DNA from 2 places in the Janthinobacterium sp. 78 genome. Region 1 is predicted to be linked to the other one. Evidence: riboswitches for the same ligand, from Rfam matches in the RefSeq annotation. Region 1 holds a riboswitch; the other holds the start of a gene.
What was found. Region 1 has a riboswitch for thiamine pyrophosphate ahead of thiC (phosphomethylpyrimidine synthase ThiC). Riboswitches for the same ligand answer to the same signal wherever they lie in the genome.
Positions count from the first base shown of each region.

Region 2: linked by a shared signal. The riboswitch ahead of C8C92_RS20010 (TonB-dependent siderophore receptor) and the one ahead of thiC (phosphomethylpyrimidine synthase ThiC) in region 1 are both predicted to bind thiamine pyrophosphate.

Region 1 covers NZ_QENT01000001.1:1,172,737-1,181,109, reverse strand. Annotated here, with positions in the region: gene C8C92_RS05210 (hydroxymethylpyrimidine/phosphomethylpyrimidine kinase) at 1-53, opposite strand, end outside; gene C8C92_RS05205 (thiazole synthase) at 62-856, opposite strand; gene thiS (sulfur carrier protein ThiS) at 882-1,094, opposite strand; gene thiC (phosphomethylpyrimidine synthase ThiC) at 1,106-3,019, opposite strand; TPP riboswitch at 3,099-3,214, opposite strand; gene C8C92_RS05190 (hypothetical protein) at 3,298-3,552, opposite strand; gene C8C92_RS05185 (response regulator) at 3,592-4,398, opposite strand; gene C8C92_RS05180 (PAS domain-containing hybrid sensor histidine kinase/response regulator) at 4,427-6,670, opposite strand; gene C8C92_RS05175 (Crp/Fnr family transcriptional regulator) at 6,715-7,455, opposite strand; gene C8C92_RS05170 (EAL domain-containing protein) at 7,694-8,373, shown strand, end outside.
Region 2 covers NZ_QENT01000001.1:4,542,245-4,550,617, reverse strand. Annotated here, with positions in the region: gene C8C92_RS20045 (transporter substrate-binding domain-containing protein) at 1-686, shown strand, start outside; gene C8C92_RS20040 (hypothetical protein) at 800-1,333, shown strand; gene C8C92_RS20035 (hypothetical protein) at 1,337-1,828, opposite strand; gene C8C92_RS20030 (TetR/AcrR family transcriptional regulator) at 1,865-2,506, opposite strand; gene C8C92_RS20025 (DUF2867 domain-containing protein) at 2,574-3,092, shown strand; gene pnuC (nicotinamide riboside transporter PnuC) at 3,179-3,790, shown strand; gene C8C92_RS20015 (ATP-binding protein) at 3,790-4,338, shown strand; gene C8C92_RS20010 (TonB-dependent siderophore receptor) at 4,335-6,479, opposite strand; TPP riboswitch at 6,566-6,663, opposite strand; gene C8C92_RS20005 (iron-containing alcohol dehydrogenase) at 6,730-7,887, opposite strand; gene C8C92_RS20000 (hypothetical protein) at 8,030-8,335, shown strand.

The DNA.
Region 1 (8,373 bases):
GAAGGGTCGAGGCCGGCAAACACCAGCACAACCGGACGACACGGCAGACGCATCGGCACCATCACGCCAGGCGGCCCGCCATCGGCGACGACGGCGAGGCGGCAAATTTACGCGGCATGCGGCCCGCCAGAAACGCTTCGCGCCCGGCCCGCACGGCCAGCTTCATGGCACGCGCCATGCGCACGGGGTCGCGCGCGCCGGCAATCGCCGTATTCATCAGCACGCCATCGCAGCCGAGTTCCATGGCAATGGCCGCATCCGACGCCGTGCCCACGCCAGCATCGACCAGCACCGGCACCTTGGCCTGGTCGATGATCAGCGACAGATTCCACGGATTCAAAATGCCCATGCCCGAGCCGATCAGGGACGCCAGCGGCATGACGGCCACGCAGCCGATGTCTTCCAGAATCTTCGCCTGGATCGGGTCGTCGCTGCAGTAGACCATCACGTCGAAGCCATCCTTGACCAGCGCTTCGGCCGCGATCAACGTTTCCGGCATGTGCGGAAACAGGGTCTTTTCGTCGCCCAATACTTCGAGCTTCACCAGATTGCGCCCGCCCAGCAGCTCACGTGCCAGCTGCAGCGTGTAGACGGCATCTTTCGCGTTGTAGCAGCCGGCCGTGTTCGGCAAGATCGTGTACTGGTCCGGCGGCACGAAGTCGAGCAGGCTGGGCGTGTTCGGGTCTTGCCCGATATTCACACGCCGGATGGCCACCGTGATGATTTGCGCCTCGGCCGCGTCCGTCGCTTCGCGCGTCTGCGGCAAGTCCTTGTACTTGCCGCTACCGACCAGCAAGCGCGATTGATACTGTTTGCCTGCGATGGTCAGCAGGTCATTGTTTGTTGCGGTATGCATGTTCTGTTCCTTGTCTGTTTTCAACTTAACCGCCGCCGATGGCGCGCACGATCTCTACTTGGTCTTGCGTCTGCAAGACCTGTCCCGGCCACGCCTTGCGCGGCACGACGTTGCGGTTGACGGCCAGCGCCAGCGCCTGGTTTTCCAGCGCCAGCGCGGCGATCAATTGATCGAGGGTTTGCCCCGGCGGCACCTGGTGTGGCGCGCCGTTGAGCGTGATGGATATCAATACAGGCATCACGCTCTCCTTCAGACCTTGCGGTACAGCTCGGCGCCGTTCTTGACGAATTCGATGGCTTTCACCTCCATCCCCTGCTTGAGTGCCTGGTCTTCCGCGATGCCCATGCCGGCCGCATATTCGCGCACTTCCTGCGTGATCTTCATCGAGCAGAAATGCGGGCCGCACATGGAGCAGAAATGCGCCACCTTGGCCGAATCCTTGGGCAAGGTTTCATCGTGGAATTCGCGCGCCTTGTCCGGGTCCAGGCCGATGTTGAACTGGTCGTCCCAGCGGAATTCGAAACGGGCTTTCGACAGGGCGTTGTCGCGGATTTGCGCGCCCGGATGGCCTTTCGCCAGATCGGCCGCGTGCGCCGCAATCTTGTAGGTGATGATGCCGTCCTTGACGTCCGCCTTGTTGGGCAGGCCCAGGTGTTCCTTCGGCGTCACGTAGCACAGCATGGCCGTGCCATACCAGCCGATCATGGCCGCGCCGATGCCGGACGTGATGTGGTCATAGCCGGGCGCGATATCGGTGGTCAACGGTCCCAGCGTGTAGAACGGCGCCTCACCGCACTGTTCCAGCTGCAAGTCCATGTTTTCCTTGATCAGCTGCATGGGCACGTGGCCGGGGCCTTCGATCATCACTTGCACGTCGTGCTTCCATGCCACTTGCGTCAATTCGCCTAGGGTCTTCAGTTCGCCCAGCTGCGCTTCGTCGTTGGCGTCATAGATGGAGCCGGGGCGCAAGCCGTCGCCCAGCGAGAACGACACGTCATACGCCTTCATGATTTCGCAGATGTCTTCGAAATGCGTGTACAGGAACGATTCCTGGTGGTGCGCCAGGCACCATTTCGCCATGATGGAGCCGCCGCGCGAGACGATGCCCGTCAAGCGCTTGGCCGTCATCGGCACATAGCGCAGCAACACACCGGCGTGGATGGTGAAGTAATCGACGCCCTGCTCGGCCTGCTCGATGAGGGTGTCGCGGAAGATTTCCCACGTCAGATCTTCGGCCTTGCCGTTGACCTTTTCCAGCGCCTGGTAGATGGGCACGGTGCCGATGGGCACGGGGCTGTTGCGCACGATCCATTCGCGCGTTTCGTGAATATGCTTGCCGGTGGACAGATCCATCACGTTATCGCCGCCCCAGCGGATGGCCCATGTCATTTTTTCCACTTCCTCGCCTATCGACGAGGTGACGGCGGAATTGCCGATGTTGGCATTGATTTTCACCAGGAAATTGCGGCCGATGATCATCGGTTCCACTTCCGGGTGGTTGATGTTGGCGGGAATGATGGCGCGGCCGCGGGCGATTTCCTCGCGCACGAATTCCGGCGTGATTTCTTGCGGGATGCTGGCGCCGAATGACTGGCCCGGATGCTGGCGGCCCATCAGGTCGGCCAGGCGCTCGCCCATGGGACCGGAGGCTTGCAGTTCGCGCAAATACTCCTGGCGGCGCATGTTTTCGCGGATGGCGACGAACTCCATTTCCGGCGTGATCAGCCCACGGCGCGCATAGTGCATTTGCGTCACATTCTTGCCGGCAATGGCGCGGCGCGGCTTGCGGTGCAAGTTGAAACGCAGCTCGGCCAGTTTCGGGTCCGCCAGGCGGGCGATGCCGTAGTCGGAGGTAGGGCCAGGCAATTCTTCCGTGTCGGCCCGCTCCATGATCCACGGCAGGCGCGGCGTGTCGAGGCCCGAGCGAATGTCGATCTGCACGTCCGGATCCGTATAGGGGCCGGACGTGTCGTACACGTAAATCGGCGGATTCTTTTCGCCGCCGAACGACGCTTCCGTGTCGGACTGGCTGATTCTGCGCATGGGCACGCGAATGTCGGGGCGGCTGCCTTCGACATAGATCTTGCGCGAATTGGGCAGCGGCGCGATGGCGGCTTCGTCGACCGTGGCGGTGGCGGAGAGGAATTTCGGGTTGGCGTTCATTTTGGCTCCTTGGCTAGACTTGTTTTAAGCCTGGAGCCAGCTAAGGAGGTTCGGAATTGCGCACGCGGAAAGGCGGGGTGCGTTCATCCTAAAGCTTCCCTTCGCTGGCATTATCCAGATCAGGTTCGGAGGGTATTTCTCACCCGCGCTTGCACTGTGTTTCCACAGCGAAAGGCAGGACCCCTAGCGTTTGCCGCCTTGCGGCAGCGAGCCAATTATACGCGGTTCGCGCCGCGTGGCCAGATGATTTCTTGCTTTGTCGTCTTTGTGCTTCGGCGTTACTTCTTCTTGCCCCAGCGCCAGGCGGTCGGTTCGCCCTTCAGCTGGCAGATGAAAATGAGTGCGGCAACGATGGCCACTTCATACACGATGTAGCCTACGAACATGGTTTGCGGCGGGAACAGGAAGGCGCCGCAAGCGAACAGCGCCAGTGCGGCCAGAAACACCAGCCAGCCTTGCCAGGTGATGGGCAAACCCCAGCCCCAGCCATAGGTCTTGGCGGGAAACCAGTAGGAGGGAGATTTGTCAGCCATGATGCTTTCCTTGTCGATGTCGATGACACCAAGTATAAATCACGCTCCCCGCAAGCGCTCCGTGACATCGAGGCCGATGCCGCGGTAGCCGATGAAGCGGCTGCCATTGTCGAACATCGGTTCGCCGCTGACCTGCAGATACTGCGTGCTGCCGTCGAGGTTGGCGCGGCTGTAGATGAAGTCGAGGAACGGTTCGCGCGCGGCAATTTTTGCGTCGAGCAAGGCGCGTTCGGCCGCGTTCCAGCGCTGCGGCTCTTCCTCGCTGCCGATGCCCAGCATTTCAGCCACGGGACCGGAAAAGCGCGTCAGGTTGCCCTGCGCATCCTGTTCCCAGTACCAGTCGGACGACAGTTCCGTGAAGCGCTGGAAGCGCGCTTCGCTTTCGCGCAGCTCCGCCGTGCGTTCTTCCACCATCTGTTCCAGCGACTTGTTGTATTCGGCCAGCTTCTGGTACAGCAATCGCACTTCCAGCATGTTGTGGATGCGTGTTTTGACTTCCACCAGGTCGAAGGGCTTGCTGACGAAGTCCTTGGCGCCAGCTTGCAGCGCGCGCAGCTTGTGGCCGGGCTGGGCCGTGATCACCAGTACGGGCAGATAGCTGCCCGCCTCGATGTCGCGCAAGCCTTCCATGACTTCGAAGCCATCCATTTCCGGCATTTGCAAGTCGAGCAGGATCAGGTCGTAGCGGTGCTGCTGGTGCAGCGCGCGCACGGCTTGCGGGTCCATGGTGGAGGTGATGCGCGTATAGCCGGCGTTGCGCAGCACCTGTTCGAGCAGCATGACGTTGGCCTCCTGGTCATCGACGATGAGGATGCTGGCGTTCAGGATCTCGGTGGCTTGAAGCATGGCGGTATTCCTAAAATTAAATGCTGAATTAGCGTACTGTGTGAGTGTCGTCGGCCAGGCCGTGCGCGGCTGCATGGTGCAGGGCCACGTCGAGCGCCTCCATGAATTCGACGACCTTGATGGGCTTGGTCAGATAGCGGAAGAAGCCCGCTTCCAGGCCCTTCTCGATGTCGCGCGGCACGGCGTTGGCGGACAGGGCCATGACGGGAATGTGGCTGGTGAGGGGGTCATCATGCAGGATATTCAGGGCACCATAGCCGCTGATGCCGGGCAGGTTGATATCCATCAAGATCACGTCCGGCTGATACGTGCGCGCCAGGTCGATGCCCAGGTGCGCATCGATGGCCGTCAGCAGTTTCAAATCGCTGCGGCGGGCGATCAATTGCTCCACCAGCGCCAGGTTGGCGGGATTGTCTTCCACGTACAGCAAGGTGCGCTGGCTTTCCTGGTCTTCCTGCACCACCGGCAAGGCGACGCCCTGTTCCAGGTGCAGTTCGGGCGCGCGCGAGGCCTTGAATTCCACCCAGAAGGTGGTGCCCACGCCCACCGTGCTGTCGACGCCGATGGTGCCACCCATCAGTTCGACCAGCTGCTTGGTGACGACCAGGCCGATGCCCGTGCCCTCTTCCGTGCTGCTTTCCTGGCCCAGGCGGTTGAAGGGCTGGAACAACTGACTCATCTGTTCGGCATTCAGGCCGGCGCCGCTGTCGGTGACGCTGGCGCGCACGCGGTCGGCATGGCGCGTGCATTCGACCTTCACACTACCGCCGCTCTGGTTGTACTTGATGGCGTTCGACAGCAGGTTGATCATCACCTGTTTCACGCGCGTGCGGTCGGCATGCACATAGAAAGCCTTGCCGCAGCGGGGGAAATGCATGCTGATGCCGCGTTTTTCCGCCTGCGGCGCGATCATCGCCTGGCAATCCTGCAACACGTCGAGCAAGGACATCGCCTCTTCCGACATGGTGACCTTGCCCGACTCGATCATGGCCAGGTCGAGGATTTCATTGATCAAACGCAAGAGATACCAGCCACCCTTGAGGATCTGGTCGATCGAGCGCTGCTGCGGCAAGCTCGGTGCCGGCGTCTCGGACGCCATCAGCTGGGCAAAACCCAGCACGGCGTTCAGGGGCGTGCGCAATTCATGGCTCATGCTCGACAGAAACTCGGACTTGGCCAGATTCGCTTTCTCCGCCGCCTGGCGGGCCTTTTCCATTTCGATATTCGTGTCTTGCAGTGCTTGTTCAAACTGCCTGCGTTCCGTCACGTCGCGGGCGGCGGCAAACACGCCTTGCAGCTTGCGGTTGCGGTCGTGGAAGGTCGAGGCGTTGTAGGAAACAAAAGTCTGCTTGCCGTCGCGCGCCAGGGCCGTCAGCTCGTAATTGGTCAGTTTTCCTTCACGCAAGACGCGCGCGATGGCTTCCTCGGCCCGTTCCGGTTCCGTAAAGTAATTCTTGAACGGCGCGCCGATCAATTCGTCGCGCGTGCAGCCCGTCAGCGCTTCCATCTGCTGGTTGACGTCGCTGATGATGCCGCGCGGGTCCGTCGTCATCAGGGCGTCGATATTCGATTCGATCAGTGAGCGCGTATAGAACTGCTGCTCGCGCAAACGCTGGTCCAGCAGCGCCTGTTCCGCCTCGACCTGCTTGCGCGCCGTGTTGTCGGTGCCGATCAGCAAGTAACCGATAACCTTGCTCTGCGCGTCGCGCAAGGCCGTCACGGAGACGATGGCGGGGAAGCGGCTGCCATCCTTGCGGATGTACGTCAATTCGTAGATGTCTTCGATGCCACGCGTGGCCTTGAACACCAGCGCTTCGACGCCGGGCGTGATGACCGTGTCGAGTTCGGCACTGAGGGCGGCGGCGCGCGCGATGATTTCTTGCGCGTCGGAAATACCGGCCGGGGTCAGCTTGTCGACCACGTCGCTCGCTTCATAGCCGAGCATGCGTTCGGCGCCCACATTGAAAATCTGGATCACGCCCTGCGCATCGGTGGCGATGCACGAGAAATTGGCGCTATTGAAAATGGCATCCTGCAAGGCGCCCGCCTTGAGCAACTGGCGCGGCAAGCTGGCCGACAGCGTGCGCCGGTACAGCGCCACGAGCAGCATCAGCAGCAAAAAGACCAGCGCATCGATGACGCAGGCCGTCTCGAACGGCGCGCGCCAGGCCAGTACGCCAATGGCCAGCAGCACGATGGCGCTGAACGAAAACGCCAGCGCCATGGGCCAGCGCGACGGTGCGCGCGGAGGAATGTTTTCAACAGATTGCATGAGGTAGCCTGGGCTGTGACAACGATAAGAGGGAAATGCGGTGATCAGGAACCTTGGCGCTGGCGCACGTCCGACAGCAGGCGCGTGAATTCTTTTTTGACCACGCCATAGCATTCGCACACATGGCCTTCGAGGCCGGCGCGGTCCAGCACGGAGATATGGCCGCGCCGGTAACTGATGAAGCCGCGCTGCTGCAAGCGCCCGGCCGCCTCCGTCACGCCTTCGCGGCGCACACCCAGCATGTTGGCAATCAACTCCTGCGTCATGGTCAGCTCGCGGTTCGGCAAGCGGTCCATGGTCAGCAGCAGCCAGCGGCACAGCTGCTGCTCCACCGTATGGTGGCGGTTGCACACGGCCGTCTGTGACATTTGCGTGATCAGGGCTTGCGTATAGCGCAGCAGCAAGCGCATGACGGGGCCGGCGCGGTCGAATTCTTCCATCAGCAAATGCGCCTTCAGCCGATAGCCGACGCCGCCCGTCTGCACCACGGCGCGGCTCGGCGTCGAGTTACCACCCATAAACAGCGACACGCCCACCACGCCTTCATTGCCGACGCCGGCAATTTCCGACGAGCCGCCGTTTTCCAGCAGGTAGTGGATGGAAACGATGGCCGTGGTGGGGAAATACACATGCTGCAGCTTGTCGCCCGAATCGTAGATCACGTCACCGAGCAACATGGACACTTGCTCCAGATGGGGGGCCAGGCGCGCGAAATCGGCGTCGAGCATGGCGGCGAGCAAATGGTTTTGATTCGGGTTGTGCAGCTGGGCATGCGGACTCGACATGGGCAGTTTTCCTGGTTTCCAGTCGTCAGCTAGGGGATAGATAAAAAACGTCCGAACGAGGGGCGCCATATGCCGGAGCGTAACACAGCGCCCGCACAGTGCCGCCACTATATTTCTTGCTGGCATGGCGGTCTGTTCGGCAGCGAACGGACGGTCAGGTACCCCGCGCCCTACAGTCAGTCACTGCCAGGGCTGCCGGATCACGGATCGGCGCCAGCGCTGCTTACCGGACGCCATCATGCAATCATTTTTCAAACGCATCTCCATTTCCGTTTCCACCTCGGCCCTGATCACACTGGCGGTCGGGCTGAGCCTGACGGCCCTGTGCTACGCCTCGGCACGCCAGATCGAGTCGGAAAGCACCCGGCTGCTGCTGCAGTACCACGCCAGCGGTCACACCTTGCGCGCCGCGCTGCTGCCTGCCAACGGCATGAGCCTGGATGCGAACCATCGCGGCTCGCTGTATGTGCTGCTGGGCGGATTATTGTCGAGCCTGCTGGCAACAGCGTATGTGTTTCAGCTAGTCACGCGCAACTCCGTGATTGCCCGCATCACGGGCGAACGCACGGCGGCGCTGCAGTTTGCCAACTTGCGCCTGTCCGAAGACATCGCTGCGCGCATGCACAATGAACAGTCGTTGCGTTTGCGCGAACGCATCATCGAAGTGTCGGCCAATGCCATCATCCTGTGCAGCGCCGACGCGCCGGGCTACCTGATCGAATACGTCAATCCCGCCTTCGAGCGCATCACCGGCTATGCGGCTGGCGAAGTCATCGGCCAACGCCTGGAAGACTTGCAGGGACCCGAACAGGGGCGGCAAGACATGCATGAGATTACAGCGGCCCTGCGCGAACAGCGCGAAGGCAAAGCCATCGTGCGCAATTTCCGCAAGGATGGCAGCTGCTACTGGAGCGAGCT
Region 2 (8,373 bases), 3.4 Mb from region 1:
TCGGCGAACCGCTCAAGATTGCCACCATTCTCGGCCCGCCATGGGGATTCATGGGGAGCGACGGCCAGCCCACCGGCATGATGTACGAAATCGGCAATCGCATCGCGGAAGTTGCAGGCTTGCGCTACACCCATTCCCTTGTCCCTTATCCCAGAACCGCCGCCGATATTGAAAACGGGAGCGCCGACATGACCATACGCTTCGGCAACGATCAAATGACGCGCGGCGCCGTGCCGGCAGGCGTCGTCGTGTCCATGCCTGTCATCCTCGTGGGCCCCTCCGGCAAGAACTACAGCAAGCTGAGCGAATTGCGCGGCAAGACCGTCGGCGTGGTACGCACCAGCAAATATGTGGAGCAATTCGACACCGACAATGCGATCCAGAAGTATCCCGTCAATGACTATGTCACCATGGCAAAAATGTTGGCAATGCGACGTTTGGACGCGGGGGTGGGATCGAGTATGGGCCTGTTTTATGGCGCGTACATGGCCGGCGTGAAACCGGAAGACATAGGCGTTCCGCTCGTCCTGGGCAGCAACGATTTCATTTTGTTTGTTTCCAAGAAAACCGCAAAGCCGGAAACGACTCGGGCACTGAGAGAGGCGCTCGATAAGCTCTCGGCTAGCGGTGAGATCAAACAGATCATGAGCAAGTACAGCAAGTCCTTCAGTCTGCCACAGAGATAAACCGTCCCCTGACGCCCATGCGCGCACTGCACACATGCTGCCGTCTGCCGCGCGGGAAGTGCCACGTATAATTGCTTTTACCATTTACCGCTATTCTTTTCCGACAGGCCCCCATGCCCCAGACTCCCGATTTTCCGCCGGATTGGCACGCGTTTGAAACGGCCTATGACGTTGAAGCAAGCTGGTTCAGGCTGGCCAGCGCCTCGCTGGCGCTGCTGGGCGCGTCCGCTTTCAAGGATCAGGCATTTTCAGCCTTTGCCTTCAATGCCGTATCGTTCCCATCCCTTTCGCTGAGCTTTGACACCGATCCCGGTAACCGGCAGCGCGGAGACTACCCGCCGGACTGGTCGAACGAGTGCATGGAAGCCGACGTGCCGGAAATTGGCCAACTGTGGGAGGAGGGCCACGCAAGGATCGAAGGTGCGCTGCGCGAGCTGATCGACGCCGCCGATGACGAATTGCTCTGCGCCATCGAGGAGGGTTATCTGCACAGCCTGAGGAAAACGATGGTGCGGCTGGAAACGAGCCATGCTTTCGAGCAAATCAAGACGTGCACGCCGTTCTGGACCGTGGTCACGCAAGTCGATGCCGATACGGATGAAGAGGAGCGCCTGCTCGAGCAGGTGCGCCAAGGCCTTCTGGCGTGAGCGCTATAGCAAGGCTTGCCATGCGTGGACTTCCCCGTCCGTAAGTACTGGCCCCCAGCCGCCACGCAGCGCCGCATCGTGCTGCACATAGTGTTCAAGCTGCGGTACAGCCACCGCATGCCGGACGCAGATGGCAAAGACGGCTTCCAGCTGCCGCCTGCTTGCCGGCAGGTCATCGCCATGCCAGGTACAGGCACTCGTTTCCAGCACATGCTGCACCAGTTCCTGCAGCGCGCCGAACAGGTGCCCGGGTATTGCCAGGCGTATGTCATCCGGCCAGGGGTCGCCCATGCCCGTCACAGGCAAGGACGCAAAGCCGCGTTCCCAGGCAGCAAAATCCCCAGGCCCGACCTGTGCCACGTTCCACACGTGAGCGGCGAACGCGGACAGCGCGGGATGATCAATATCAAAGCGCTGGCAAAAGCGTTGCAGGCACGTCACGGCCATGCATTGCCTGGCAATCACGGAGAGTGCATCTATCGATATGTTGTGCATGAAAGTTCCTGAAGGTGGCGCCTGCCGATAACTGCTTCAATTTGACTGGATTGCGGTGGTCCCGCCAGGCAAGGCAGCCTGCCGCAAGGCCTCCACCGGCAACTGAAAAAAGCGCGGCACCATCGCTGGCGATAGCTCGTCGCCGCTGTCCGCCATGGCCAGGCGGCCGCTCAGCAGCAGCATCACATAGCCATGCCCCAGCGACCAGCCGGCGCTGGCGGCGGCCTTGTCCCAGCGCGCATCGAGGCCCGCTTCGCGCACGGCGGCGCCGGCCGTCTGCAGCACATACTGGAAGCACGCTTGCGCAGCTTCCTGCAGGGCGGGGAACTGGCGCACGTCCTGGTGCTCGAACATCAGCCGGTAGTGGGCAGGCGCGGCCAGGGCGAATTCGATGTATTGCTGGCCCAGCAGCTGAAAACGCTGCTCGGCGGGCAGGCTGCCCTGTGGTGGCAGTTCTGTCTCCCATTTGGCGATCAGGCTGGCGAAGCCTGCCGCCGCCACGTCGGCCAGCAAGGCTTCCTTGCTGGGGAAGTGGCGGTACACGGCGGCGATCGATACGCCCACCGAGCGCGCCAGTTCGCGCAGCGACAGGGCGGCGTCGTGCTGCTGCGCCAGTTGCGCGATGGTGGCGGCGACCAGGGTGTCGCGCAAGTTGCCGTGATGATAGGTGCTTGTCATTCTATGTTATCGCTGTTCACATTGTCGTGTATGATGGCCATGTTATCACTGAACACATGGAGAGCATATGCAAGAGATGAACATCGCCGTCCGCGCCGTGGCCTTGCCGCCCGGCGCCAGCATCGCCGCCTTGTACCCGGGCAGCAACCTGGCCGATGCGTATGCCGTCGACTTGCCGACTGCGCAGGCGCGCCAGATGGACATGGAAAGCCTGGCGCGCCAGCTGCTGGGCAGCCAGCCGGGCTGGGCGCGCAAGCTGATGGTGGTGCGCGACGCCATCGTGGCGCGCTTCGGCATCCGGACGGCAAAGCAGATGGAGGCCAGGCCAGGCAAGCGCATCGGCATCTTTCGCATCTTTGCTGTCAGCGATGACGAAATCATCGTGGGCGAGGACGACAGCCACCTCGATTTCCGCATCTCGGTGCTGCGCAACCGTGACACGGGGAGGCATGGCAGCGTGACCGTGGCCAGCGTCGTGCATTGCCACAACTGGGTGGGACGCGCCTACATCCTGCTGATCCGGCCTTTCCACAAGCTGATCGTGCAGCGTTCGCTGGCGCGCGCCGTCAAGGGCGGCTTTGCCTGAGGCGGGAAGGGGCGTGACGGCGCGGGCAATCTTGCTTATTCATGGCCGGTATTGCATACTGCGCCACCAGCCTCATCACGATTCCCATGAACGATACGCTTCTCCTGCTGGGTTTTGCCACCACGCCGCTTGAACTGATTTCCTTTGTCCTGGCACTGACAACCGTTGCGCTGAACATCCGCCAGAACCACTGGGCGTGGCTGTTCGCCATCATTTCCTCGGCCGCTTACGGTGTCGTGTTTTTCGAGTCGCGCCTGTATGGCGACATGGCCTTGCAACTGCTGTTCATCAGCGTCTCGTTCTGGGGCTGGTATCAGTGGCTGCATCCGGCCAGCGGCGGCAAGACCCTGCCCGTCACGCGCCTCGATGGCCGCGGCTGGCTGGCCTGCGCCGCGGGCTGGCTGATCGGCTTCCTGCTGATTGCCTGGCTGCTGACGACGACGGACACGGACGTGCCGCATGCGGATGGTTTCCTCACGGCAGGCAGCCTGGTCGGGCAATTCCTGTTGTCGCGCAAGAAGCTGGAAAACTGGATCGCCTGGATCGTCGTCGACGTGCTGTATGTCTGGCTGTACCTGCACAAAGGCCTGACCCTGACGGCCGTGCTGTATGGCTTCTTCGTCGTGATGGCCATCATCGGCTTGCTGGCGTGGAAAAAGTCGGCACCGGCCGCGCCCGATGCGATGGTCCTCAAGTGATGGCGCCTTGCGTGCGCGTGGCGATCCTGGGCGCGGAATCGTCGGGCAAGTCGACCCTGGCGGCCGCCCTGGCCGAGCGCTACGGCACCGTCTGGGTACCGGAATACTTGCGCGAATTCGTGGCAACGCAGGGCAGGGTGCCCGTCGCGGCCGACCAGTATGGTATCGCGCGTAGCCAAGTCGAACGCGAAGCGGCAGCGGCCGCGCAAGCGCGCAACTTCCTGTTTTGCGATACGACGCCGTTGATGACGGCCGTCTACAGCCGCCATTATTTTGATGGCGCGGACGCGCAGCTGGCGGCGCTGGCCGATGCCACGCAGTACGACGTGACGTTGGTGACGGCGCCCGACAGCCCGTGGGTGGCTGACGGCTTGCAGCGCGAGTCGGAAGCCGTGCGCCAGCTGATCTACCGCTACCTGCTCGACGAGCTCGACGCGCGCGGCATCGTCTACCACGTGCTGCACGACAACCTGGAGGCGCGCCTGGAACAGGCGGCGCCTTTGCTGCAGCAGGCGCTCGCTGCAGCGCCTGCCATTTCCCTCAATTAAAAGTCAAACTGCGCTGAAAGCTTGAACGTGCGGCTGGCGCCCGGGAACAGGTAGCCGCCGGCTTCCGGCGTCACATCGCGCCAGTAGAACTTGTCGGTCACGTTGTTGACGCTGGCGCGCAGCACGGCGCGCGTGCCGGCGATGCGCGTGGCCCAGGCGGCGCCCAGGTTGAACACGTTGTATGACGGCACGAAGGTCGTGTTGTTGTACTCAAACGCTTTCTTGCCCGCATATTCCCAGCTGCCATTCACGCTCAAGCCCGCCACCTGTTGCACGGCGTAGTCCGCATGCACGGCTGCCTTGAAGGCGGGCACGTTCGGTACGCGCTTGCCATCGTAGTCCGCATCGCCCGTGCCTGACTGCTGACTGTTCAGGGCCGTCACGGACGCGCCCAGGCTCAGGTTGGCTGTTGCCTTGCCCTGGGCCGACAATTCCAGGCCGCGGTGCTGCGCCTGGCCATTGCGGACGAAATAATTCTCGGCATTCACATATTCGAGACCTTTGCGTATCTGGAACAGGCTGGCCGCCAGCATGAAGTCCGGCGTCACATCCATTTTCACGCCCAATTCGATCTGCTTCGAGCGGCTCGGCGTCAGCTCTTCGTTGGCGTTGTTCTCATCGATGCTGGCTGTGCCGCCATGTTCCATGCCCTGCGAGTAGGCCGCATACATGGAGACGTTGTCGAGCGGGGTGTAGACGAGCGACACGTTGGGCAGCAGGAAGTCATGCTTGGCGCGGATTTCCTTGTCGGCCTTGAGCACATACTGGTAGCCATCGACATCGATATGGCGCAAGCCGCCATGCAGCTTCCAGTTCGGCGCCAGGCTGATAATGTCCTGCACGAAGACGGCGTTTTCTTTGTCATCGCGTACCAGGCGCACGGGTCCTGTAAGCCTATCCGATGGGGCGACGATGACGGGGCGGTAGATATTGCTGATGCCCACTTCCTTATACACGTACTTGCCGGCGTGGTCCTTGCGGTTGAAATACGACACGCCCACCGTGACTTCATGGCGCAGGCTGCCCGTGGCGAACTTGCCCTGGATCATGGCTTGCGCGCTCAGCGGTTTTTTCGTTTCGCCCAGGCTGCGGAAGTCCCACACGGAGAAATCGCCATTGCTGCAGAACACAGGCATCCAGCCTTCCGGGCTGCAGCCATACGGATAGGCCGTGTAGTCGTCGCGCTTGAACGAGTGCTGGTTGGCCGACAAGGTGGCGTGCCAGTCGTCATTGAAGGCGTACTGGAAGCGCAGGCCGATGTTGCTGGTGACCGTTTCCACGGGATGTGTCCACGGTTGCTTGTTGAGCATGGCGTCGGCGCTGACGTTGGCGGGCAGGCTGCCATTGCTCAGCAACTGGAAGCCGGGCGCCGTCACTTGCGCCTTGTCCTGGTAGTCGGCATCGAGCTGCAGCAGCGCTTGCGGCGAGATTTGCCAGTCGAAGGCGCCGGAAATGAACTTGCGGTTGCCGTCGGCGCCCTTGATGTAGGAGCGCAGGCGTTCGGCTGCCACGTTGACCCGGTAGCCGAAGCGCGTGTCTTCCAGGCGGCCGCCCAGGTCGACGGCGCCGTACAGGGTGCCCCGCTCGCGCGTTTCCACGGTGACCGTGCGCAGCGGCGCGCTAGTCGGGCGCTTGACGATGAAGTCGATCACGCCACCGGGCGCGGCCACGCCTGCCTGCAAGCCGGCCAGGCCCTTCAGAACTTCGATGCGTTCCTTGTTTTCCAGCGGAATTTGCGTGTCGCCGGGAATGGCCACGCCATCCTTGCGGTAGCTGGAATTGGTGTCGAGCTTGAAGCCGCGGATGGTGAACTGTTCCGCATAGCCGACGGCGTTGTAGGAATCGTTGATGCTGGCGTCGAGCTTGACGGCATCGCTGAGATTGCGGATCTGTAAATCCTGCATGTCTTTTTGCGAAATGACGGTGACGGACGCGGGCGTCTGCAGCAGCGGCGCGTCGGCAAAGCCGCCCACGGAAGCGCGCTTGGCGGCAGGCGCCTTGCTGGCCGTGACGACGACTTCAGCCATGCTTGGCGTGTCGGCCGGCGCTTCGGCGCTGTCATGCGCGGCCAGGGCGGGCGCGGCAAACGCGTGCAGGATGGCCAGGGTCAGAACGGAAATAGATAAATTCGGTGTGGACATAGATTGCTCGTGGTTCAAGCCGCGTCTGGGAAAGAGCACGGCAGGCTGCTTGTTCGGCTGGCGCCAACGCAGGAGCTATCAAAGGAGGGAGGTACTTTGCGCTTTCCTTCGCTGGCATTATCCAGATCAGGTACGAAGGGTATCTCTCACCCGGATGACTGCTCCAGGACCCCTAGCGAAATGACAGCTTAGCATGAAGCACGGCCAGCTGTCCCGCTGGCTGACCGTTTTACAACAGTGCGGTGCAAATCTACAAACTGAGTTCGAGCACCTTGCGGCTGACGGCGGGCGTCACCTCGCGCTGTTCGCCCAGCGCCGTCATGCCGTGCGCTTCCAGGGCAGCGACGACGGCGTCCACGCTGGCATGGTTCAGGCCGTAGTCGGCCAGGCGCGTCTTGACGCCCATGTGGCGGAAGAAAAATTCCGTGCGCGCGATGGCTGCCTCGATGCGGCCATCTTCGTCGCCGCCATCGAGGCCCCAGACGCGGGCTGCGTATTGCAGCAGCTTGGCGCGCTTGGCCTGCTTGCGCACGCGCAGCATGCTGGGCAGGATGATGGCCAGCGTTTGCGCGTGATCGAGCTCGTACAAGGCCGTCAATTCGTGGCCGATGGCGTGCGTGGACCAGTCTTGCGGCACGCCCACGCCGATCAGGCCGTTCAAGGCCAGGGTGGCGCTCCACATCACGTTGGCGCGCACATCATAGTCGTCCGGGTGCGACAGGGCTTTCGGGCCTTCCTCGATCAGGGTCAATAAAATGCCTTCGGCGAAGCGGTCTTGCACGGACGCGTTCACGGGGTAGGTCAGGTATTGCTCCATCACATGCGCAAACGCATCGACGACGCCATTGCCTACCTGGCGCAGCGGCAAGGTGAACGTTTTCGACGGGTCCAGCACGGAGAATTTTGGATACACCTTGCGGCTCATGAACGAGCGCTTTTCCTGCGTGGCCTTGCGCGTGATCACGGCCGAGCCATTCATTTCGGAACCGGTGGCCGGCAAGGTGAGCACTGTGCCGAAGGGCAGGGCGGCCTCGACGATCTTGCCGCCTTTCGCCAGGATGTCCCACGCCTCGCCTTCATGCAGGGCGGCGGCGGCGATGAACTTGGTGCCATCGACCACGGAGCCGCCGCCGACGGCCAGCAGGAAATCGATGCGCTCGCTTTTCACGAGGGCCACGGCCTGCATCAGGGTTTCATAGCTGGGATTGGGTTCGATGCCGGCAAATTCGAGCACCGTGTGGCCGGCCAGCGCCGCCCTGACTTCATCGTAGACGCCGTTGCGCTTGATGCTGCCGCCGCCGTAGGTCATCAGGACCCGCGCCTGCGGCGGGATCAGGCCGGCGATGGCGGCGATCTGGCCCTGGCCGAAGAGGATTTGCGTTGGATTGTAAAAGTCGAAATTGAACATGGGGCTCCCGCTGCCGAGGTTTAGGCTGTTGCTGAGCCATGATTATGGCCGAACGGGTGGAAACGTGTCGTGGACGCTTGAGCTTTTCGCCCGCGCGGTGGAGAATGCAGCCGATGTCTCCACCACGCGAAAAGGAATGCGCATGACCACCGTCCCACTGGAAGAATCGGGCTTGCCGGCCACGGCACTCGACATGCACCGCGCCATCGGCGCCACCATCGCCGCGCTGCAGGCGCTGGACTTGAACGGCCAGCGTTTCGAGGCCTGCACGGACCCGGAATTGCGCCGCGTGCTCGCGCATGCGGGCGACGCCAGCCGCAAGGAAGCGGCCATGCTGCTCGAATGGATGCGCCGCCGCGACGCGCGCCTGGATACGGCCATGAAGGAAGCGCTGTTCAAGGCAGGGCCGATTGTTGCTCAGTATCACTATGACGAGAAAATAGGGTAACTATTGGTTTGTTGCTGTGGCGTACCATGCGCCACATA